3 regions of the Nonomuraea rosea genome follow, and region 2 is predicted to be linked to each of the others. Evidence: riboswitches for the same ligand, from Rfam matches in the RefSeq annotation. Region 2 holds a riboswitch; each other region holds the start of a gene.
What was found. A riboswitch is a leader RNA that binds a small molecule or an ion and turns the genes downstream of it on or off. The one in region 2 is predicted to bind S-adenosylmethionine.
Positions count from the first base shown of each region.

Region 1: it holds a riboswitch for S-adenosylmethionine, as region 2 does, so the genes downstream of both, ABEA43_RS27220 (ABC transporter substrate-binding protein) here and thrC (threonine synthase) in region 2, are expected to answer to the same signal.
Region 3: it holds a riboswitch for S-adenosylmethionine, as region 2 does, so the genes downstream of both, ABEA43_RS12320 (aminotransferase class V-fold PLP-dependent enzyme) here and thrC (threonine synthase) in region 2, are expected to answer to the same signal.

Region 1 is NZ_BAABDQ010000012.1:173,986-181,469, forward strand. It holds gene ABEA43_RS27200 (hydantoinase/oxoprolinase family protein) at 1-436, opposite strand, end outside; gene ABEA43_RS27205 (ABC transporter permease) at 433-1,245, opposite strand; gene ABEA43_RS27210 (ABC transporter permease) at 1,238-2,104, opposite strand; gene ABEA43_RS27215 (ABC transporter ATP-binding protein) at 2,101-3,201, opposite strand; gene ABEA43_RS27220 (ABC transporter substrate-binding protein) at 3,180-4,235, opposite strand; SAM riboswitch class IV at 4,329-4,449, opposite strand; gene ABEA43_RS27225 (hypothetical protein) at 4,729-5,640, shown strand; gene ABEA43_RS27230 (sulfotransferase family protein) at 5,657-6,616, opposite strand; gene ABEA43_RS27235 (NAD(P)H-dependent flavin oxidoreductase) at 6,861-7,484, opposite strand, start outside.
Region 2 is NZ_BAABDQ010000077.1:491-7,974, reverse strand. It holds gene ABEA43_RS65940 (SAM hydrolase/SAM-dependent halogenase family protein) at 1-221, opposite strand, end outside; gene ABEA43_RS65935 (DUF3263 domain-containing protein) at 339-638, shown strand; gene otsB (trehalose-phosphatase) at 678-1,448, shown strand; gene ABEA43_RS65925 (hypothetical protein) at 1,484-2,086, shown strand; gene ABEA43_RS65920 (MFS transporter) at 2,064-3,230, opposite strand; gene ABEA43_RS65915 (alpha,alpha-trehalose-phosphate synthase (UDP-forming)) at 3,261-4,685, opposite strand; gene ABEA43_RS65910 (RNA polymerase sigma factor) at 4,717-5,271, shown strand; SAM riboswitch class I at 5,351-5,492, shown strand; gene thrC (threonine synthase) at 5,506-6,738, shown strand; gene ABEA43_RS65900 (MoaD/ThiS family protein) at 6,763-7,038, shown strand; gene ABEA43_RS65895 (cold-shock protein) at 7,281-7,481, shown strand.
Region 3 is NZ_BAABDQ010000004.1:282,838-290,321, forward strand. It holds gene ABEA43_RS12310 (NADH-quinone oxidoreductase subunit D) at 1-910, opposite strand, end outside; gene ABEA43_RS12315 (DoxX family protein) at 1,033-1,701, shown strand; gene ABEA43_RS12320 (aminotransferase class V-fold PLP-dependent enzyme) at 1,733-3,028, opposite strand; SAM riboswitch class IV at 3,072-3,187, opposite strand; gene ABEA43_RS12325 (TerC family protein) at 3,324-4,136, shown strand; gene ABEA43_RS12330 (cytochrome P450) at 4,136-5,329, shown strand; gene ABEA43_RS12335 (SAM-dependent methyltransferase) at 5,342-6,304, opposite strand; gene ABEA43_RS12340 (chaplin family protein) at 6,499-6,723, shown strand; gene ABEA43_RS12345 (Rossmann-like and DUF2520 domain-containing protein) at 7,109-7,484, shown strand, end outside.

The DNA.
Region 1 (7,484 bases), on a different contig from region 2:
GCAGCTCGACGATCCGGTTGCGCGGGACGAGGGGCTCCTCCTTGCCGGCGTACAGGTCGAAGGAGGAGGGCATGCGGCTGCGGCCGATCTCCAGGATGTCCCGGTAGCCCTCGGTCACGACCAGGGCGATGCGCGCGCCGCGCCGCTGGATGACGGCGTTCAGGCCGATCGTGGTGCCGTGGGTGAGGCCCGCGACCTCCTCGGGCCGCAGCTCGGCCTGGGCGAGGATCGCCGCCAGCCCGTCCGCGACCGCCTTGGAGGGGTCGGCGGGCGTGCTCGGCTCCTTGTGGTGGATCACCAGGCCGCGCTCGGGCACGACCGCGACCAGGTCGGTGAACGTGCCCCCGACGTCGATGCCGATCCGCGCGGTCGCCCCGTCGCCGGTAGCGGTGCCTTCAGGGCCCGCCTGCGCGGTAGCCCTGCCGTCAGACGTCACAATGCCTCCGAGATGCGAGCGAACCGGTCGGCCACCACCATCACGACCACGCTCGCCGCCATGAGCAGCGTGGACACCGCGGCCATCGACGGATCGAGCTGGTACTGCACCGCCGAGAAGATCCGCAGCGGGATCGTCGTGGTGTTGGCGCCGGCCACCAGCGCCGTGACGGCGACCTCGCCCAGCGAGGTGACCGCGGCCAGGATGGCGCCCGCGAGGATGCCGGGCCGCAGCAGCGGCAGCGTCACGGTGAAGAAGACCCTGGCCCGGCCCGCGCCGAGGCTCGTCGCGGCCCGTTCGAGCGCCGGGTCGAGCTGCGCCGCGCTGACCGTGACCGCGCGCACCACGAACGGCAGCGCGACCAGCGAGTGCGCCAGCCACAGGCCGGGCACGGAGTTGATCAGCCCGATGCCGTGGAAGTAGTAGAGCAGCCCGAGCGCGATGATGATCTCCGGCACCATCAGCGGCGACAGCGCCAGCCCCTGCAGCAGCCTGCGGCCAGGGAACGAGCCCTGCGCCAGCCCGTACGCGGCGAGCGTCCCGATCACCACGGTCGTCGGCACGACCAGCAGCACGAGCAGCCCGCTCAGCCGGAACGACACCTGCCAGTCGGGCGAGCCGAGCACGTCGGCGTACCAGCGCAGCGACAGCCCCGACGGCGGGAACGCCATCGACCCCGCCGCGTTGAACGAGCTCACGACCAGCACCACCAGCGGCGCGATCAGGAACAGGAAGACGAGCGCCGCCAGCCCTCCGGCCACCAGCCGGACACCCCTGTCGTAAGCCCTGTCGTAGCCACGCTCACCCATGCAGCCGCCTCTCCCAGATCCGGAACACGCCGGCCAGCAGCGTCGTGGACACGATGGTGAGCGCCAGCAGCGCGAAGCTCAGCGCCGCCGCGACCGGATAGTCGAACACCGTCGTCACCTGGTCGTAGACCCGGATGCCCGTCAGCGGCTGGGTCACCCCGCCGACCAGCAGCGGCGTGATATAGATGCCCATGGCGAGCGCGAACACGATCAGCGCGCCGGTGACCACGCCCGGCAGGCTGAGCGGCACGGTGACACGCAGGAACGTGCGGATCGGGCCGGCGCCGAGGGTCTGCGAGGCGCGGTGCAGGTTGCGGTCCTGCCCGCCGAGCGCCGTGGTGAGCGGGATGATCGCGAACGGCAGCAGCACGTGCGTGACCGCGATCACGACCGCCGGATAGCTGGTGAGGAACTGGGCCGGTTGATCCCGCAGCCCGGAGGCCACGAGCGCCTTGTTGACCACGCCGTTCCCGGACAGCAGCACCACCCACCCGTAGGTGCGCACCACCACGCTGGTCAGCAGCGGCGAGATCACGACGACGAACAGCAGCGTGCGCAGCACCCCGGCGCGCCGCCGGGCCAGGAAGTACGCGGCCGGGTAGGCCAGCAGCACGCACAGCACCGCCACCAGCAGCGCCGTGGCCAGGGTCTGGAGGAGCGAGCCGTAGAAGTACGGCTCGGTGAACACCCGCCCGTACTGCGTCAGGGTGAACCCGGGCAGCGCCGCGTTGAAGGTGTCGACCGGGTTGAAGCTCAGCCGCAGGAGGCGTACGAGCGGCACCAGGAACAGGGCGGCGAGGAAGACGACGAGCGGCAGGACGTACGTCAGGCCGGTCCAGCGGCGCGGCGCGGCCGTCATCCGGCCCCCGTCTCCAGGACGATCACGTCGGCCGGGTCCCAGCGCGCGACGACCGGCGTGCCCGCGCCGGGCGGGTCGGCGTCCGCGCCGGTGTCGGGGACCTGCACGCTCAGCGCGCGGCCGTCGGCCAGGCGCACCTCCACGTGCCAGGCGTCGCCCGCGAAGGCCCGATAGCCGACCGTCCCGGCCACACCGTCCGTGCCTTGGGTATCCAGGCGGATGCGTTCGGGGCGGATCGCGACCACGGCCCGCTCGCCCGGCCCGGCCGGCAGCGGCCCGCAGTCCACCACGATCCCGCCGGCGTCGAGCGTGCCAGCGGGGGTGATCGTGCCCTCCAGGACGTTCGCGGCCCCGATGAACTGTGCCGTGAACCGCGTCGCCGGCCGCCGGTAGACCTCGTCGGGGGTGCCGAGATGCTCGATCTTGCCGCCGTTCATGACGGCCACCCGGTCGGAGAGGGCCAGCGCCTCCTCCTGGTCGTGGGTGACGAACACCATCGTGGTGCCGATCCGCCGCTGGATGGCGCGCAGCTCGGCCCGCATCTCCCTGCGCAGCTTGGCGTCGAGGTTGGACAGGGGCTCGTCCAGGAGCATGACGGCGGGCCGGATGGCCAGGGCGCGGGCCAGCGCCACCCGCTGCTGCTGGCCGCCGGACAGCTGGCCGGGCCGCCGCCCGGCGAACCCCTCCAGCCCGACGAGGCGCAGCGCCTCGGAGATCCGCTCGTCGCGCTCGGCCTTGCCGAGCTTGCGGACGCGCAGCCCGTACGCGACGTTGTCGGCGACGGTCATGTGCGGGAAGAGCGCGTAGTTCTGGAACACCATCCCGAGCCCGCGCCGGTACGGCGGCCGGTCCGTCACGTCGGAGCCGTCGATCACGATCCGCCCGGCGGTGGGCCGCACGAAGCCGGCGATGCAGTTGAGCAGCGTCGTCTTGCCGCAGCCGCTGGGCCCGAGAATGGACAGGAACTCGCCCTTGCGGATGGACAGCCGGTCCAGGTCGAGCACGCGGGCGCCTTCGTAGCCGGCGGCCAGCCCCTCGATCTCGACGTGCCCGGCGCCCTCCTCGGGCAACTCGATCAGCCGAAGATCTGATTCCACCGCTGCTGCCATTCGTTGAGCTTGGGGGTGGCGACCGTGTAGTCGACCCAGACGAACTTCTTGTAGACCTCGGGCCCGTGCTCGACCCACTGCTCGAAGTTGTCGTTGTACTTGATCGTGTTGTTCCCCGCCGCGTACCAGGTGCCCTCGGCGAACGGCTTCTGGTTCTCCGCCGCCGTGAGGTAGTCGAGGAACTTCATGGCCAGCTCGCTGTGCTGAGTGCCGCTGGCGATGAAGTACGAGGTCAGCGCGCCCACGGCGCCCGACTTGGGGTAGGTGAAGCTGATCGGGGAGCCCGCCTGGGCCAGGGCGAACGCGCGGCCGTCCCAGAAGGGCATGATCCAGGCGTCGCCGTTCTCGATGACGGTGGCGGCGGCGCCCGCGTTGGCGGGGAAGGCCGACACGCAGCCCTTCAGCGTCTCCAGCGTGGCGAACGCCTTGTCCACCGCCGCCGGGTCGGACAGCTTGCCGCCCTGCGAGGTGACCAGGGCCGAGAAGAACTCCAGGCCCGGGTTGTAGGTGAGCGGGGGGAGGGCGACGTGGCCGCAGTACTTCTTGTCGAAGATGTCCGACCAGTCCGCCGGGGCGGTCTTGATCTTGTCGTTGCGGTACATGAGGCCGGTCGAGCCGGTGGTCAGCGGTACGCCGTACTGCTTGCCGCCGTAGGCCGACTTCGAGCCGAGCGTCAGGTCCAGGTCCTTCCAGTGCGTCAGCCGGTCGGTCTGGAGCGGCTGGAGCAGACCCGCGGAGGCGGCGGGCAGCGACGCGTCCGGGGTGAAGGCCAGGACGTCGAACGGCGGGTTCTTGCCCCCGGCCGCGCGCAGCTTGGTGAGCCATTCGGCGTTCGCGCCGTAGACGAGGTTCACCTTCGCGCCGGTGTCGCGTTCGAACGGCTCGACGAACGATTTCTTGAACAGCTCTCCCCACGCGCCCGCGAACGCGGTCACCGTGAGCTCTTCCTGCTTCTCCCCACCCGATGTGCCGCCGCCCGTGTCCACGCCGCCGCAGGCAGCCAGCGCCAGTACGACCGCCACGCCCGCTCCCGCCAGGCGAGTGACTCCGCCCTTCATCATTACCTTTCCGTCCGAGCAGCCGGCCAAGGGCGCGGAGGGCAGGGCACGGCTCGAGAACCGCGCTTGCCGCCAGGAGCACCGTTCAGCTCGACGACCATGTCATCACCCGGGGCACCCCGCCACGGTAGGAGGGTTGCCGTCCAGCAAGCCGGGGCTTGGCACTGGACTCTTGACAAAAGCCACTATACCAGTCGGTTTTATGCCAAATCACCTTGGGTGGTTTGTTACTATTCGACACTCTCTCTATACATTAGGTCAAGCTTGGTGGTCAGCATCCTGTTGCCTACCCCAAGCGCCGCATCGCCTAATCCTCCGCCCGTCCATGCGCCGCGTCGCCCCACGCCGGGCAGGTATTTGCCGTAAAATTCATAGGGAATACATGGATTGCTGTGCCGCACGTAAAGGGAGAGTGAGCGCCGTGCCGAGCTCCGTACCGTGGCCTAGTCTCGAGCCCATGTCGATCAATGAGGACGCCCGCGAGCTCGCGGCCCTGCTCCCCACGCCCGATCGCGCGGTCGTCGCGATAGAGCCTGAGGCCGGGGGAGAGGGGCACTGGTCGGGCGCGCCCAGCGCGGTCGCCGCGGACGGGCAGATCTACCTGGCCTACCGCCTGCGCCGCCCGGTGGGTCATGGCCGCGGCTACGCGGTCGTGGTGGCCGGATCGTCGGACGGCGAGCGGTTCGAGCCGCTGGTGACGATCACTCGCGCGGAGATGGACACGGAGTCGCTGGAACGGCCCACGCTGGTGCGCACGCCCGAGGGCCGGTGGCGGCTCTACCTGAGCTGCGCCACGCAGGGGACCAAGCACTGGCGGGTGGAGGTGCTGGAGGCCGCCGGCCCGGCGGGCTTCGACCCGCGCTCGCGCAGGACCGTACTGCCCGGTGACCCGAAGACCGGCGTGAAGGACCCGGTGATCGTACGGCGGGGCGGGGTGTGGCACCTGTGGGCCTCCTGCCACCCGCTGGCCGACCCCGAGGAGGCGGACCGCATGGTGACCGACTACGCCACCAGCGCAGACGGGCTGGAGTGGACCTGGCACGGCACGGCGCTCAGCGGCCGGCCCGGCCTGTGGGACGCCAGGGGCGTGCGGATCTCGGCGGTGCGCTTCGACGGGGACCGGGTGGCGGCCTTCTACGACGGGCGGGCGAGCGCGGCGGAGAACTACGAGGAGCGCACGGGGATCGCGGTGGGCACGGATCCCGCGTCGCTGACCCCGTGCGGCGACGCCCCTGCGGCCTCCTCTCCTCACGGGGGCGGCGGGCTGCGCTACCTCGACCTCGTGGACCTGCCGGGCGGCCGGACCCGGCTCTACTACGAGTACACCCGTGCGGACGGGGCCCACGACCTGCGCACCGAGCTCCGCTGACGCACGGTGTGTTACGTCATCGGGGTGCGGCCGGGCGGCCGTTCCTGGACTGGTGCCGGCCGGGTGGCCGGCTGCCGACCAGGCCGCCCGAGCGCGTCCGCGGCCCCAGCCAGTCGCTGAAGTCCTCGCCGGTGACCTCCTGCAGGAGCAGGATGTCTTCGGTGAAGTACGGCAGGAGCCGCCGCCGCTGCTCCCAGGTCAGCGGCCGGCGGGACCTGCCCCGGTGCTGGAGCAGGTTCTCGATGGGCCGGGCCAGCGGGGCGGGCAGCCGCCGGCGTACCGACGAGAGCATCCGGTGCCGGGGGTTCGCCTCGGGGTGCGCCGTGACGTTCTCCTTCGGCAGGTCGGTGAGCAGGCCCTGCCGTACGCCGAGGAAGCCGCAGATCCGGTCGAGCGTCTCGGCGGGCCGGTCGACGAGGTCCCGGTAACGGAAGATCAGCACCTGTTCGCGGGGGAACAGCGTGAACAGGTGGGCTAACTGCTCCCCATAGCGGCCGAGCCCGACATAGTGCCAGAAGTGCGCCCATCCGGCGGCGATCCGGTGTGGCTCCTCCGCGCAGGCGCGTACGACGTCGTCCAGGGGTTCGAGCCCGGCCGACCACAGGTGCGTCCAGTTGGAGTGGGCGCGCTCGACGGGGTCGCGCAGGATCACGATCAGCCTGGCGTCCGGGACGGCGGCCCGGATACGCCGCTGCGCGTCGAGGTCGTACAGGTAGAACGGGGTGGCCTCGCCCGTCAGGGCACCGGCCGGGGCGGCGGCGAACAGGGCCTCGTAGTCCGGGCGCCGCCAGATGTGCTCGCGGTAGGTCTCGGCGTCGCCCGGGCCGCCTGTGGTGGGCGGCGGGCCGTCGGTGAGGAAGTGCTTGGGCTCCTTGACCGGTGACATGAACAGGTCCGGGTGTAACTGCAGGGCGGCGTGGAGCGCTGTCGTGCCTGACTTGGGCACGCCGACGATCAAGAAATCCGGCAGGGACATGGTCGTCCTCTCGAGCGAGACAGCCAATATCCCAATTACCTACCAAATATATCGATAATGCAACCCCGCAGCACCCGCCCACCAGAACCACCCGCTCCCTTGAGCACCGCCCGGGGCCCCTAAGCGCCAACCCTCCGGGCCCTGAACGGCGGCGTCAGGACGTGAACCGGCCGAAACGGCGATGTCAGGACGTGAACCGGCCGAAACGGCGATGTCAGGACGTGAACCGGCCGAAACGGCGGCGTCAGGGCGTGAACCGGCCGAGCAACTCTTCCGCGGCGGCGAAAGCCGCGACCACGTCGGCGGCCGTACGCCGCTCCCGCACCATGCCCACAGCCTGACCGGCATAGATGTAGGCGGTGCCGAAGTCGTCCGTGCGACGGGCGGCCGCCAGCTCAGCGGGCGCCCCCTCATCCACCGCCAGCGCCTCCTCCCGCCCCGCCCACCGGTCGAAGAACGCGTTGCGCAGGGCGCGCCCACCGAACTCCGCAGGCCAGGCCAGCCGCTGGGCGACGTCGAAAACCCGGCCATAGGCCGTACCGGTCTCGCTCGCCCCCATGACGCGCTCCCTGGCCGTATCGGAGAGGGTCGTCTCGGCGCAGCCGAGGAAGGCCGTACCCACCCAGGCGCCCTCCGCGCCCGCGGCGAGGACGGCGGCCAGGCCGCGAGCGCCGGCGATGCCGCCGGCCGCCAGCACGGGGATGCGCACCGCGTCCAGCACGCTCTGCAGCAGCGGCAACGTGGCCACCTCGGCGCGACCGTGCCCGCCACCCTCGCCACCGCGCGCGACCACCACGTCCACCCCGGCCCGTTCGGCGGCGCGCGCCTCGTCCGTGGTGCCCGCCTGCGTCGCCACGACGATCCCGGC
Region 2 (7,484 bases):
CCCGCACCGGGATCGACCGCGCCGATATGAATGCCCAGGGGCAGATACGGGATGGTCTGAGCGAGAACCGCCGCGCCACGCCGTACGTCTCCCGCCGGGATCAGGTGGCACACGTCGATCACCCGCGCCTCGGGCGCGATCCCGGCAATCACTCCATGACAGGCCGCCACATAGCCATCTTCGAGCCCATAGTCGGTGAGGAGTGTGATGACTGAGGTCACATTTGGTGACTGTACGTCTCGCAATCCGCCGTGAACAGCCGCACTCGGCACATTACGATGGCCACGGGCCGCGTGCGTGCGACGTGATCGTCGCTCGCCCCTTTCGAGGAGGACACCATGGGAGCACCGCTCAGCGGTGACAATGCTGCCCAGGAGCCGTCCCACCGACCACTCTCAGAACGCGACATCGAGCTCCTCGCCTTCGAGCGCCAATGGTGGCGCCACGCGGGTGCGAAGGAGCAGGCCATCAAGGAGGCCTTCGGGTTCTCCGCCACCCGCTATTACCAGTTGCTCGGCGAGTTGATCGACAAGCCGGAAGCGCTCGAACAGGACCCCATGCTGGTCAAGCGACTGCGCAGGTTACGCTCCACGCGCCAGCGTGAGCGCGCGGCCAGAAGGCTTGGCATGCGTCCCTGAACGGCTGGGTACGGCAGCCGCGTGAGGAACATCCCTGGAATGGAAGCGATCTTGAGCGATCCGGCAGGCGCCGTGATCGGGCTCGACTTCGACGGAACCCTGTCGCCGATCGTGCCCGATCCCGCCACGGCCGTGATCCATCCGAAGGCGCCGGCGGTTCTCGCCGAGCTGGGCGCGCACATCCTGGCGGTGGCCATCGTCACCGGCAGGCCCGTGGCCACCGTACTGGAGCTCGGACCCGACCTGGCCGGCGTGCCAGGGCTGGTGATCCTCGGCCATTACGGCTTCGAACGCTGGGAGGACGGCCGGATCTCCGCGCCGCCGCCCCCTCCCGGCGTGCCGCGCGCGGAGGCCGAGCTGCCTCTGCTGCTCGACTCGCTCGGCCTCGTCGGAGTGTCGATCGAGGACAAGGGCCGGGCCGTGGCCGTGCACACCCGGCGCAGCCCCGACCCCGAAGGGGCCCTGGCCATGCTGCGCGAGCCGCTGGCCAAGCTGGCCGAGAAGCACGGCCTGGTGATCGAGCCCGGCCGCCTGGTGCTGGAGCTCCGGCCGCCCGGCATGGACAAGGGGCACGCGCTCAGCCTGTTCCTGGCCGAACGGGCGGCGAGGTCCGTCATGTTCGCCGGGGACGATCTCGGCGACCTGGCCGCGTTCGACGCCGTCCGCGCGTCGGGGCTGCCCGGGGTGACCGTGTGCAGCGGATCCGCCGAGGTCACGGCGCTGGCCGAGCGGGCCGACATCGTGGTGGACGGCCCCGAGGGCGTCGTCGCGCTGCTCGGCGAGCTGACGTCGGCTTTCAGCCGTTCGTGACTGATCTGCAAGCCGCGGCCCCTACGTTCGGGCGCATGTCCAAGCGATACCTTGCCGTCGCGGCCCTGGCCGCGGCCACCCTCCTCGCCGCCCCCCTGCCCGCGAACGCCGCCGGAGCCACGACCCTGACGAGCGCGGCGCCCGCGCAGCCGCTCAAGCTCAGGGGCGGGCTGACGCTCTACCTGCCGATCCGGTGGAAGGTCTACCGTGTCGGCTCCGACTGGATCCGCGTGGTCACCGGCAAGTGCGCCAAGCCGGAGAAGGGGTACGGCACTCCCGAGTGCGACAGCTTCTGGGTGCTCGGGCCGAAGGCCATCAAGCAGGGCAACGAGCTCTTCCGGCCGTACGACGGAGAAGAGCCCTTCTACCCGGCCACGGACGTGCAGCTCTGCCCGCACAACCGCAAGTGGGGCCAGGTCGTCGGCGCGGCCAGGAGCAAGGGCCTGCGCCAGGTGGGCCCCGGGCACAAGGCGGCCTACCGTGAGTGGAAGGCCACCTGCGTCTCCTACTCGGGCGGCGGGGTGAAGTCCCGCTACGTGCAGCGTGAGTGGTATCTGCCGACGACGAAGATCCTCGTCGTCGACCAGTGGAACACCCCGGGGCTCGCCGACGCGCTCAAGCACGCCGACTGGAACTGAGCACCCCGGCGACGGCCAGGCCGATGAACATCGGCACCATCAGGAAGGCCGTCCCGGTGCCGAAGCCATCGGCGAGCGCCCCGAGCGCCAGCGGCCCGACCGCCATGGCGGCGCCCGCCCAGATGGGCGAGGCCGCCGCCGCGCGGTCGGCCCGGCCGCCCGCGCCGTCGATCAGCGCGGTGAGCGCGAGCGGGAAGTGCAGGGAGACGCCGAGCCCGCTGACCACCAGCCCGGCGTAGGACAGCACCGGCTGGGTGCTCGCCCAGAAGAGCAGCCAGCCGGCCATGGTCAGCGCCAGCGCGCCCGCGAACAGCGGCACGGGCGGCAGGCGTAACGCGAGCTGCGTCCCGGCGAACCGGCCCGCGGCCATGCCCGCCATGAACGCGGTCAGCGCCGTGGCGGCCGTGGCCGTGCTCAGCCCCGTCCTGTCGGCGAACAGCTCGGCGGCCCACAGGTTGAAGGAGAACTCCAGGGCCACGCAGCAGAACAGCACGGCGCCCGCCAGGTGGAAGCGCCAGCCGGGCGCGTGCGCGATCGCCGCGACCGGGCTCGCGGCCTCCCGTGGGGACGCCCTGGTCCAGGTACGGCCCATCGTCACCGCGAGCAGCGCGCTGGCGATCGGGGTGATCAGCAGCGCGGCCCGCCAGCCGAGCGCCGTCTGGGCGACCACGCTGAGCCCGAACGTCACCGTCATGCCCACGACCACGCCGACGGCGTTGGCCTCGCTGAGCGCCGCCGGCCCGGCCGCGCCCTGATGATCGCTGAGCGCGGCCATGGAGGTGTAGAGCATCACGGAGCCGAAGCCGCCGGACAGCCCGTACCCGAGCAGGGTCAGGACCAGGGAGTCGGTGGGCAGGACCAGGAGGACGCCGGCGTTCATCCCCGCGATCCCGATCCAGCTCGTCGCCCGCCTGCCGAACCGCCTGGTGAGCAGCGGCAGCGCCAGCCCGGCCGCGATCGTGCAGAGGGCCATGGCGGTGCCGTGCAGCCCGGCCACGGTGGCCGAGGTCCGCTGGTCCGCGCGCAGGAGCGGCAGGGCGGCGCTGAGGCCGTACAGGAAGATGGCGAACGTGCCGAGCTGCAGGTAGATGAGCCACGTCGGGCGGTCTCTGACCAGCCGGACGGGCTCTGAGACCGTCGTCACCCTTGAGCTCCCGATGGTAGGCAGGACCTTTCAGGCCAGTGCGTCGAGCTGGGCCGCGAGCCACTTCTGCGGCGGCAGCGCGGTGGCCGCCGCGTGCAGCTTGTCGCGGCGCATCCGCCGCTCGTCCTCGGGCATGATCAGCGCCTCGTGCAGCGCCGCCGCCGTGCCGCTGACGTCGTAGGGGTTGACCATCAGCGCGTACGGCCCCAGCTCGGCGGCGGCCCCTGCCTCGCGCGACAGCACGAGCGCGCAGCGCGGCGACAGGACGGGACCCTCTTTGGCGACCAGGTTCATCCCGTCGCGGATGGGGTTGACCAGCAGCACGTCGGCCATCCGGTACGCGGCCAGCGAACGCGGATAGTCGTCGTTGACGTTGAGTATGAGCGGATCCCAGTCCTCGGTGGCGTATTCGTCCTCGATCTCCTGGGCGCTGCGCTGCACCGACGCGGTGTATTCGCGGTATTCGGGCAGGTCGTGCCTGCTCGGATAGGCGAACGCCAGGTGCACCACCCGCCCGTGCCACTCGGGGTGCGCGGCCAGGAACTCGCGGTAGGCCACCAGGCCGCGCACGATGTTCTTCGACAGCTCGGTGCGGTCGATGCGGACGATCAGCCGGCGGTCGCCCACCTGCTCCCTGAGCGCGGTCATGTGCGACTCGACGTCGGGCTCGCAGGCCCGCTCCCACAGCGCCGCGCCGTCCACGCCGAGGCTGTGCACGCCGATGCGGGTCGTCCTGCCCTCGTGGGTGACGCTGCGGCCGACCCGGTCGGCCTCCGCGCCCAGGAGCGCCACGCAGCAGTCCATGAACGCCTGGGCCCACCTGTCGGTGAGGAACCCGGCGTGATCGGCGCCCAGGATGCCTTCCAGGACTTCCCTGGCCACCTCGTCGGGCAGCAGGGAGAAGTATTCGGGCGGCGCCCACGGCGTGTGGCTGAAGTGGGCGATGCGCAGATCCGGCCGCTCGGCGCGGAGCATCGCCGGGGTCAGGGTCAGGTGGTAGTCCTGCACCATCACGCGGGCCTCGTGGCCGGCCTCCTCGGCCAGCGCGAGCGCGAACACGCCGTTGTAGTCGCGATAGGACTCCCACTCGCGCTGGAACTTCGTGCCGAAGTTGGGTGCGTTGGGGATGTCGTAGAGCAGGTGGTTGACGAACCACAAAGTGGAGTTGGCCACCGCGTTGTAGGCGCGGTGGAAGACGGCGGGCGGGATGTCGAGCATCCGCAAGGGGCCCGTGTCATAGCCGGCGTGGTCGATCCGGCCGCCGGGAGCCTGCCGCACCGCGCTGCGGTCACCGTCGGACAGCGCCGCGCAGACCCACAGCACGCCGTCCCCTTTGGCCACTCCCGACAACCCGGACACCAGGCCGCCACCACCGCGTTTCATGGTCAGTTCGCCGTCGTCAGAGACGGTGAAGGAGACCGGTCCTCTGTTGGAGGCCACCAGGACGCTGTTCATTCGAGCTCCCTTCGACCATAGGATCCCAGCTATGGCGCTTGATGAGCTAACCGAGGAACTCGCCCGCTCGGCCGCCGCCGGAGATCATCGCGCACTTGGCGAGCTCCTGGCGCGGATCGAGCCCGATGTGATGCGGCACTGCGCCCGGATCCTGCCCTATCACCAGGATGCGGAGGAAGCCTCTCAAGACACGTTGCTGGCCGTGGCGCGCAACATCGGGCGGTTCGAGGGACGGGCCAGGTTCAGCACGTGGCTCCACATCGTGACGGCCAACTGCGCGCGGACCACGTACAGGACGCTCAAGCGCAGGGCGGCCGAGCAGAGCTCGGACGAGCTGCCGATGCAGAAGCCCGACGCGCGGCGGGTCAGCGTGATCGCCGGCTCGCGGCTCGACCTGCTGGACGCCATGGAGGCGCTGGAGGCCGACAAGCCCGACCTGGCGCAGGCGCTCGTGCTGCGCGACATCGTCCAGCTCGACTACAACGAGGTGGCCGACCAGCTCGGCATTCCTCTCGGCACCGCTAAGTCGCGCATCCACCAAGCGCGCAAATATGTGCAAGGTGTGCTTGGTGAGGACTACCGCTGAGACTGTCCGTCTTGCATGCTGAGACGGGTGGCCGTTTCGGCCACTTGTGCGGGTAGAGTCCTTTTCGACAACTGAATATTGCTCATCCAGAGGGGTGGAGGGACCGGCCCTGCGAAGCCCCGGCAACCCTCCCGGCTTGTGACTCGCGACCTGGCGAGGCCGACCGGGACAAGGTGCCAATTCCGGTTCGCGGTCAAGGTGGCCGCGGGCGAAGATGAGGGAAGGCCTCGCTTCATGTCGCTCGACTTTGGTCCTGCTGTCGCTCTGTCCTGCCGCGAGTGCGGCACGCGTTACCCCCTGGGTCCCAGCTTCGCCTGCCAGGAGTGTTTCGGGCCGCTTGAGGCGGCCTATTCCTTTGGCGAGGTGACCCGGGCGCAGATCGAGTCGGGTCCCGCCAACATCTGGCGCTACCGCTCTCTGCTCCCCGTCCCCGCCGACGTCGCCAGTAAGCCCAATATGAACCCGGGCTGGACGAAATTGGTCAAGGCCGGAAACCTCGGCCGGGCGCTCGGCATCAAGTCCCTGTACGTGAAGGACGACTCCGGCAACCCCACCCACTCCTTCAAGGACCGGGTGGTCGCCATGGCCGTCGAGGCGGCGCGCAACTTCGGTTTCCACACGCTTTCCTGCTCCTCCACGGGCAACCTCGCGGGCGCGGTCACGGCCGCCGCCGCGCGGGCGGGGCTCGACGCGTGCGTGTTCATCCCGGCGAACCTGGAGCAGGCCAAGATCGCCATGGCCCGCGTGTTCGGCGGGAAGCTGATCGGCATCGAGGGCACCTACGACGACGTCAACAGGTTCTGCTCCGAGCTCATCGGCGACCCGCTGGGCGACAAGTGGGGATTCACCAACATCAACCTGCGGCCCTATTACGCCGAGGGCTCCAAGACGCTCGCGTACGAGATCGCCGAACAGCTCGGCTGGCGGCTGCCCGAGCAGATCATCATCCCCATCGCCTCCGGCTCCCAGCTCACGAAGATCGACAAGGGCTTCAAGGAGCTGGTGACGCTCGGCCTGGTCGAGGACACGCCTTACAAGATCTTCGGCGCGCAGGCGGCCGGGTGCTCGCCCGTGTCCACCGCGTACAAGGCGGGGCACGACGTCGTCCAGCCGGTCAAGCCGAACACCATCGCCAAGTCGCTGGCCATCGGCAACCCCGCCGACGGGCCGTACGTGCTCGACATCGCCCGCCGCACCGGAGGGGGTGTGGAGGACGTCACCGACCCGGAGATCGTGGCCGCGATCAAGCTCCTGGCCTCCACCGAGGGCATCTTCGCCGAGACGGCGGGCGGGGTCACCGTGGGCGTGCTGAAGAAGCTCACCGAGAGCGGTCAGCTCGACCCGGAGGCCGAGACCGTGGTGCTGAACACCGGTGACGGGCTCAAGACGCTCGACGCGATCAGCGACGACGCCAGGCCCACCGCCGTGATCCGGCCCTCTCTCGACGCGTTCCGCGCGACTGTCTGACAACCAGGAAAGGCGACTTAAACCATGAGCGTTTCTGTGCGGATTCCCACCATTCTGCGCACCTACACCGGGGGTATCGCGGAAGTGAGTGGCGACGGCGCGACTCTTCGTGACGTGCTTGCCAAGCTCGACTCCGACTACCCGGGGATCGGCGCGAGAATTCTTGATGAATCGGGCAAGATTCGACGTTTTGTCAACGTTTACGTTGGGGAAGAGGACGTCCGTTTCGCGGAGGGACTCGACACTCCCGCCCCTGAGGGCACTGAGATCTCCATCATCCCGGCGGTCGCCGGCGGCTGACCGCGATAGCTCGACATCTTGAAGGCGCCCCGAGTGGGCGCCTTCTCCTTTTCCCGGCCAATTCAACGTTGAACCACCTAGGTCGCGAGAAATACGTAGTTTGCGGATTGACTCTGTTGCCAAACCCCGTGCCACAGGTATGGTCGAGGGCGATCGTCTGGCTACTTTTCCGTTAAGTCATACGATTACGGGTCTCGCGGAGGAATGGGCGAGGTCTGAGAGCCCAGTAAGAGGAGTCGGAAGTGGCGCAGGGCACCGTCAAATGGTTCAACGCGGACAAGGGCTACGGCTTCATCGCGGTAGACGGTGGTAAGGATGTATTCGTCCATTACTCAGCGATCATGATGGACGGGTATCGATCTCTCGAACAGGGCCAGCGGGTCGAGTTCGAGATCACGCAAGGCCAGAAGGGGCCGCAGGCGGAGTCTGTCCGCGCGGTCTGATTC
Region 3 (7,484 bases), on a different contig from region 2:
GCAGCCGCTGGTTGATCGGCCCCTGCGGCAGCGAGCGCAGCCGCTCGGCGCAGGCCTCGGCCAGGTCGAGCGAGACCTTGAGCTGTTCGAGCAGCAGCTCGAACCGGCTGTGGCAGTCGCCCGCGCTCCGGGTGACGACCTTGACGGGCAGCTCGGGATAGGCGAGGTACGGGTCGTCGCGCCGCAGGTCGAAGTCGACGCCCGAGGCGCGGGCGATGGGGCCGCTCACGCCGTACTGCATGATCTGCTCCTGGGAGAGCACGCCGACACCCTTGGTACGGGCGACGAAGATCTCGTTGTTCAGGATGAGGTTCTCGATGTCGGGCACCCGGCGCCGGGTCTCCGCGACGGCCTCCGACACGCGGTCGAGCCAGCCGAGCGGCAGATCCTCCTTGAGCCCGCCGACGCGGTTGAACATGTAGTGCATGCGCCCGCCGGAGATCTCCTCCATCACGGCCTGGATGCGCTCGCGCTCGTTGAAGGAGTAGAACAGCGGCGTGATCGCGCCCAGCTCCAGGGGGTAGGAGCCGAGGAACATCAGGTGGTTGAGCACCCGGTTGAGCTCGGCCAGCAGCGTACGGGCCCATACGGCGCGCACCGGCGGCTCCATGCCGAGCAGCCGCTCGGCGGCCAGGACCACGCCGAGCTCGTTCGCGAACCCCGACAGCCAGTCGTGCCTGTTGGCCAGCATGATGATCTGGCGATAGTCACGCACCTCGAACAGCTTCTCCGCGCCCCGGTGCATGTAGCCGACGATCGGCTCGGCGGTGGCGATGCGCTCGCCGTCGAGCGTGAGCCGGAGCCGCAGGACCCCGTGGGTCGACGGGTGCTGCGGGCCGATGTTGAGGATCATGTCCTCGGTGGCCAGCTCTTTCGCGCCGGCTCCGATCCCGACCACGCGTTCCGTCATACGGCCATGCTGCCACCCTCACTGGTGTTGATCCAGCGCGGGGGATGGTCAAGAAATGGTGTGGAAACGCATCCCGAAGTCGGACATGGGGAGGAATATCGGGAACGGGGGGAGAAATCACCATGAAGAGAGTTGTGTTTGACATCGCGGCTCTGATCGCGCGGATCGTGACAGGCGTGATCTTCGTGACGCACGGCTGGCAGAAGTGGCAGGGTGGCCTCGGAGCCACGACGCAGCAGTTCAGGGACATGGGGATCCCGATGCCGGAGCTGGCAGCCGGGTTCTCCAGCATCGTCGAGACCGTCGGCGGCATCTTCCTCATCCTCGGACTGCTGGTGCGGCCCGTCGCCTTGCTGCTGCTGCTCAACATGCTCGGTGCGATCGCGTTCGTGCACGGTGGCAACGGGGTGCTGACCTCAAGCAACGGCTGGGAGCTGCCCGGCGCGCTGGGTGCGCTCAGCCTGTTGTTCCTGGCCCTGGGCGGGGGACGGATCGGGTTGGACGGCATCTTCCACTCGATGTTCCGCAGGCGCTCCGAACGCCGTGCGGCCGAGGACGATCTCGCGCCCTACGCTCCGAGCTCGGCGGCCGGCCGGGTCGAGCCCTCGAACGTGCGCACGACCGGGGGGCCGACGACACCCGCGGCGTCCACCGAGCCGGCCGAGCGGCCCGAGGTGCCGAGGCAGCCGTCGGATCCCAAGGCGGGCAGGCTCAACGACGAGGACATGCGGGACATCGACGCCCTGGTCGCCGACGAGCCGCCCGAGCACCGCAAACCGCCGAACCGCTGACCCGGCCGGGCCGGCGGCCTGTTTCGCGTGCTCAGCGGGAGACCAGGTCCCGGAGGGCTTCGACCAGCCGGTCCACGTGCTCCTGCGTGGTCCCGATGCCGATCGAGGCCCGGATCGCGGAGGTGGTGTCGTCGTCGCATCCGCCGTCGGCGTCCTGGGCGCCCAGCAGGTGCCGCAGGAACGGGTGGGCGCAGAACTTCCCGTCACGGACGCCGATGCCGTACTCGCTGGACAGCACCTCGGCCACCTCGCGGGCCGAGTAGCCGGCCACGGTGAACGACACGATGCCCACGCGCGGGTGATCGTCCCCCCACAGCGACAGCTCCCGCACGCCCTCGACCGAGGCCAGCCCCGACCGCAGGCGGGCGATCAGCCGCTCCTCCTCGCGGACGAGCTCGGTCCAGCCGGTGGCGCTGAGCGCGTCGCAGGCGGCGGCCAGCGCGATGGCGCCCAGCACGTTCGGGGTGCCCGCCTCGTGCCGCGGCTCGGGGTCGTCGTGCCACTCGGCGGTCTCACCCACCGACCGCACCGCGCCGCCGCCCTTGAGGTACGGCTCGCCCTCGGCCAGCCAGTCGCGGCGGCCGACCAGCACGCCGGCCCCGAACGGGGCATACAGCTTGTGCCCGGAGAAGGCCACGTAGTCCAGGCCGAGCGCGGTCAGGTTGAGCCGCCGATGCGGTACGAGCTGCGCGGCGTCCACCAGGATGCGGGCCCCATGCCGGTGCGCGATGTGGGCCAGGGCGGCGATGGGCCACAGCTCGCCGGTGACGTTCGAGGCGGCGGTGACGACCAGCAGCTTCGGCCCGTCGATCGCGGCCAGCGCCTCGTCGGCGGCGCGCACGGCCTCGCCGGGGAAGGCGGGCGCGGCCAGCCGTACGGACGCGGGCCAGGGCAGGAGCGAGGCGTGGTGCTCGGTGTCGAAGACCACGGTGGTGGTGCCCTCGGGCAGGCAGCCGGCCAGCAGGTTCGTGGCGTCGGTGGTGTTGCGGGTGAAGATCACGGCGTCGTCGGGACGCGCTCCGACGAAGGCTCTGACCGTGTGGCGTGCCTGCTCGTACCTGGCGGTGGTGAGCTGGGAGGCGTAACCCGCGCCGCGGTGGACGCTGGAGTAGGCCGGGAGCGCGGCGGCGACGGCGGCGCTGACCGGCTCCAGACAGGGGGCGCTGGCCGCGTAGTCGAGGTTGGCGTAGCCGACCAGCCTGCCGCCCTTGACCGGCACTTCGAGGTCGGCGCCGAGCACGGCGGGAATCGACCGGCCGCTCGCGGCGGGCGCGTTCGCGGGGGCCTCGGCGGCGGGCACGGAGTTGAAGATCGTCAGCGTGGACACGGCAAATCTCCTCGGGTCATCGGACCCGTGGGAGCAGCCACAGAGCCCGCGCTTGCCCGTCACACCTCGTGACGGACCAGGTCTTCACCCGGGGCACCCCGCCGCGGACGCGAGGGTTGCCGGCCAGCTAGCCGGGGCTTGTCGCTGGCACTCATGACCTACGCCAGGACTATACCAATAAGAAGCCTGTTCATCACACTGCCGCCTCAATGTCCGAAGCAAGTCCGCGAACTTATGTGCCGACTGACTCGTTGCTACCGGGAAACCCCGCCCAACCCGTCATGGAGGTGCGCAGATGCTTGACTGGGTGACCGACCCGAATATCTGGATCGGCTTCTTCACCCTTGTCGCCCTGGAGATCGTCCTGGGGATTGACAACATCATCTTCATCTCCATCCTGGCGGGCAAGCTGCCACCGGAGCAGCGGGACCGGGCGCGCGTCCTGGGCCTGGGCGCCGCGCTGATCAGCCGGTTACTCCTGCTGCTGGGGCTGTCGTGGGTGGTGCGGCTCACCGAGCCGCTCTTCGAGATCTTCAGTCACGAGATATCGGGACGTGACCTGATCCTGCTGCTCGGCGGCCTGTTCCTGCTGGCCAAGAGCGTCACCGAGATCGGCCACAGCATGGACGCGCCGGCGGACAAGGACGGCAAGCAGCAGGCCGTGACCTCCTTCACCTCCGTGATTCTGCAGATCATGGTGCTCGACGTCGTGTTCTCGCTCGACTCCGTGATCACCGCCGTCGGCATGGTCGACGAACTCGGCGTGATGGTCGCGGCCGTCGTGGTGGCGGTGCTGGTGATGTTGTTCGCCTCCGGGCCCATCAGCCGGTTCGTGGACCAGCATCCGAGCATCAAGATGCTGGCGCTGGCGTTCCTCGTGCTCATCGGCGTGGTGCTCGTCGCCGAGGGTCTCGACCAGCACATCCCCAAGGGCTACATCTATTTCGCGATGGCCTTCTCGGTCATCGTGGAGCTGCTGAACATCCGGATGCGCGGCAGGCACACCAAGCAGCCGGCGGCGGCCCCTAAACAGGACACTGAGCAGGTCCCTGAGCAGGTCTCTGAGCGGGACCCTGAGCGGGACACTTCCCCTCCTAAGATGGACTAGTGCGCTTTGATCCTTGGAATCCCGATTTCGTGGCTCACCCGTACCGGGTCTACGAGGAGCTGAGGCGCGACGCGCCCGTCAGCTACTTCGAGCCGACGGGCCAGTGGCTGATCTCCCGGCACGCCGACGTGAACGCCCTGCTCAGGGACCGCCGCCTGGGCCGGTCCTATCTGCACGTGGCCACGGACGAGGAGTTCGGCAGGGAGCCGGAGCCGGAGTTCCAGGAGCCGTTCTGGCGGGTGATCAGGGCGGGCATGCTCGACGTGGAGCCGCCGGTGCACACCAGGCTGCGCCGGCTGGTCTCCAGGGCGTTCACGCCGCGCATGGTCGAGTCGCTGCGCCCCCGGGTGCGGGCCATTGCCGGCGGCCTGGTGGACGCGTACGTGGAGCGGGGCGGCGGCGACCTGATCGCCGACGTCGCCGAGCCGCTCCCGGTGACGGTGATCGCGGAGATGCTCGGGATCCCCGAGCCCGACCGCCCCCTGCTGCGCCCCTGGTCCGCCGACATCTGCGGCATGTACGAGCTCAACCCCGCCCCCGAGGCCCAGCACACCGCGGTGCGGGCGGCGTCGGAGTTCGCCGGCTACCTCAAGTCCCTGGCCCGCGACCGCCGCGCGAACCCCGGCGACGACCTGGTCAGCGCCCTCGCCCAGATCGACGAGCTGACCGAGGACGAGCTGGTCGGCACGTGTGTCCTGCTGCTCAACGCCGGCCACGAGGCCACGGTGAACGTGACGGGCAACGGCTGGTGGTCCCTGTTCAGGAATCCGGCCGAGCTGGCCCGGCTGCGCGAGGACCGCTCGCTGCTGCCCACGGCCGTCGAGGAGCTGATGCGCTGGGACACGCCGCTGCAGATGTTCGAGCGCTGGGTGCTGGAGGACATCGAGGTCCACGGCGTGCGGATCCCGCGCGGCACGGAGGTGGCGCTGCTGTTCGGCTCGGCGAACAGGGACGAGACCGTGTTCGACGACCCGGACCGGCTCGACGTGGGCCGCGCCGACAACCCGCACATCTCCTTCGGGGCCGGGATCCACTTCTGCCTGGGCGCGCCGCTGGCCCGCATCGAGCTCATCGAGTCGTTCGGCGCGTTGCTGGACCGGGCGGCCAAGCTGGAGCTGCGGCGCGAGCCCGAATGGAAGCCCGGCTACGTCATCCGCGGCCTGCACTCCCTTGAGCTCAACGCCACAGGCTGAGCCGGCCGAGCCTCAGCAGGTCTGGCTGAGCCAGCCGAAGCCGCCGAACCCGGACGGATCGATCAGCTCGCCCTCCTCCGACGCCCTCGACAACGCCCGGACATATCCCCGCGGATCCGACCTCGCCAGCTCGACCGGAGGCCGGGTGCCGGTGATGCCCAACTCCCTCAGCGCATCACGCTGTGTGGACAAGGCTGTGGATATCGCACCGGCCCGCCGCCCGGCCTCCGCGCACGCGTCAAGTGCGACATGAGCCGTGATATCGCAGGTCCCATCGGGTATGGGGGCAACGACCGCGCCATCGCGGTAACCGGTCAGCGTGCCACAGAGCGGTCGGTTATCCACAGGGTGTGCATAATCCACGGCAATCGCACGGCCCTTGTTGAGGCGTGCCAGGACCGAGGCCCAGGCCTCGTCGCGGGGCCGGCCGATCTCCGCTCGCGCGCCCACGCGGGACAGCGGCCACCACCGGTCGAGCCACTCCCGGTCGGCCGGCCGCAGCGGGCCGCCGAGCCGCTCCTCGCCGGTGTGCGCGTCCACCATGACGAGCCGCGGCCCGTCGGCGGTCTGCTCGGCGATGTCGAGCGGCACGTTGTCGAGCCATTCGTTGGCGATGGCCAGGCCCGTGATGCCGGTGGGCAGGCTCCTGCGCCACTCGATCTCCGCGGGCAGGCCGTCCGGCCTGGGGGAGAGATCGACGGCCGTGACGCGCAGCCGCTTGCGCAGCGCGGGCTCGGCGGCGGACAGTACCCGCGTGACGAGCACGCCCTCGCCCGCGCCGATGTCCACCAGGTCGAGCACGTCGGGGGCGCCGAGCTCGGCATCGACGCCGAGGAGCAGCGCCAGGACCGCGTCCGCGAACGCGGCGGAGGCGCTGACCGAGGTCCTGAAGTGGCCTGACGGGCGTTCGCGGAGGTAGAAACCCTCATCGCCGTACAGTGCTCGTTCGGTCGCGGCGCGCCAGGTGAGCCACATGCCAGGACTATCTCATGACTTCCACTCGACACGCACGGTCATCACATGACTACTCTTTGTCGCTAACTTGCGGTAGCGTTGACTTATTGTCATCGAGCGACTGCGTTCTGCCAACCCCCAATTGGCAGGGAGTTCGTCACTCAGGACCCGAGCACTCCGCGGCCTGCCGGCCGCTGAACTGAGAGGAGCCCCTCATGCTGAAGAAGACCCTGGTCGTGGCCGGTGCTGTCGCCATGATGTCGCTGGCCGTCCCGGCCCACGCCGACATCACCAGCGGCAACGGCAGCATTCTCGGCGGCAACCAGCTGCACATCCCGATCACGGCCCCGATCAACGTCTGTGGCAACTCGGTGGGCGTCGGCGTCCTCATCGCCGGCTGCAAGGGCGGCGCCGCGGCCTACGCGCCCAGCCACCACTGACCTACGGAAAGAGCCCGGACCGGCGTGAGCCGGCCCGGGCCCGGACCCCGGCTGGTCAGTCGGCGTTGACCGCCGGCGCACCTCCAAGGGGTCGCATCCCATGCGGGCGTCGCGTCCTGGCGAAGGACTCGGCGCCCGCTGCCATGCGGTGACCCCTCTCCTCATCTCTTCCGACAGGGGGTGCACCTTTTGAATGCCCTTGTCGTTTTTGTCATAACTCAACGCCTGGCAAAACAGTGGTCACGCTGCTGTGCTGCCGGTCCTGGCCTACCGTAGGTGCGCGCCTCGCTACCTGTGGTGGGCCGCTGGAGTGGCTGCCGTGCGCAACCCCGCGAGGCCGTTACGCTGGTCGGCAGTGCCATCAGGTCGACAGGGGTGTGACGTCATGGACGCAGGTGATCGCCCGGCACGGCTGACTGTCGGCGTGCTCGGGTCCGGCAAGGTCGGCTCCGCGCTCGGCGCCGCGCTGGCGCAGGCAGGGCATCGGGTCGTCGCCGCGAGCGGCGTGTCGGACAACTCGCAGCGCTGGGCCGCCGACCGGCTCGGCGTGCAGCCGTCGCGGCCGGACGAGGTCGTGGCCGCCGCTCAGCTCATCCTGCTGACGGTGCCGGACGACGCGCTGCCCGATCTGGTCAACGGGCTGGCGACCACGGGGGCCGACCTCCACGGCAAGCTGCTGGCGCACACCAGCGGGGCGTACGGGCTGTCCGTCCTCGACCCGGCCGCCAAGGCCGGCGCGCTGCCGCTGGCGCTGCATCCGG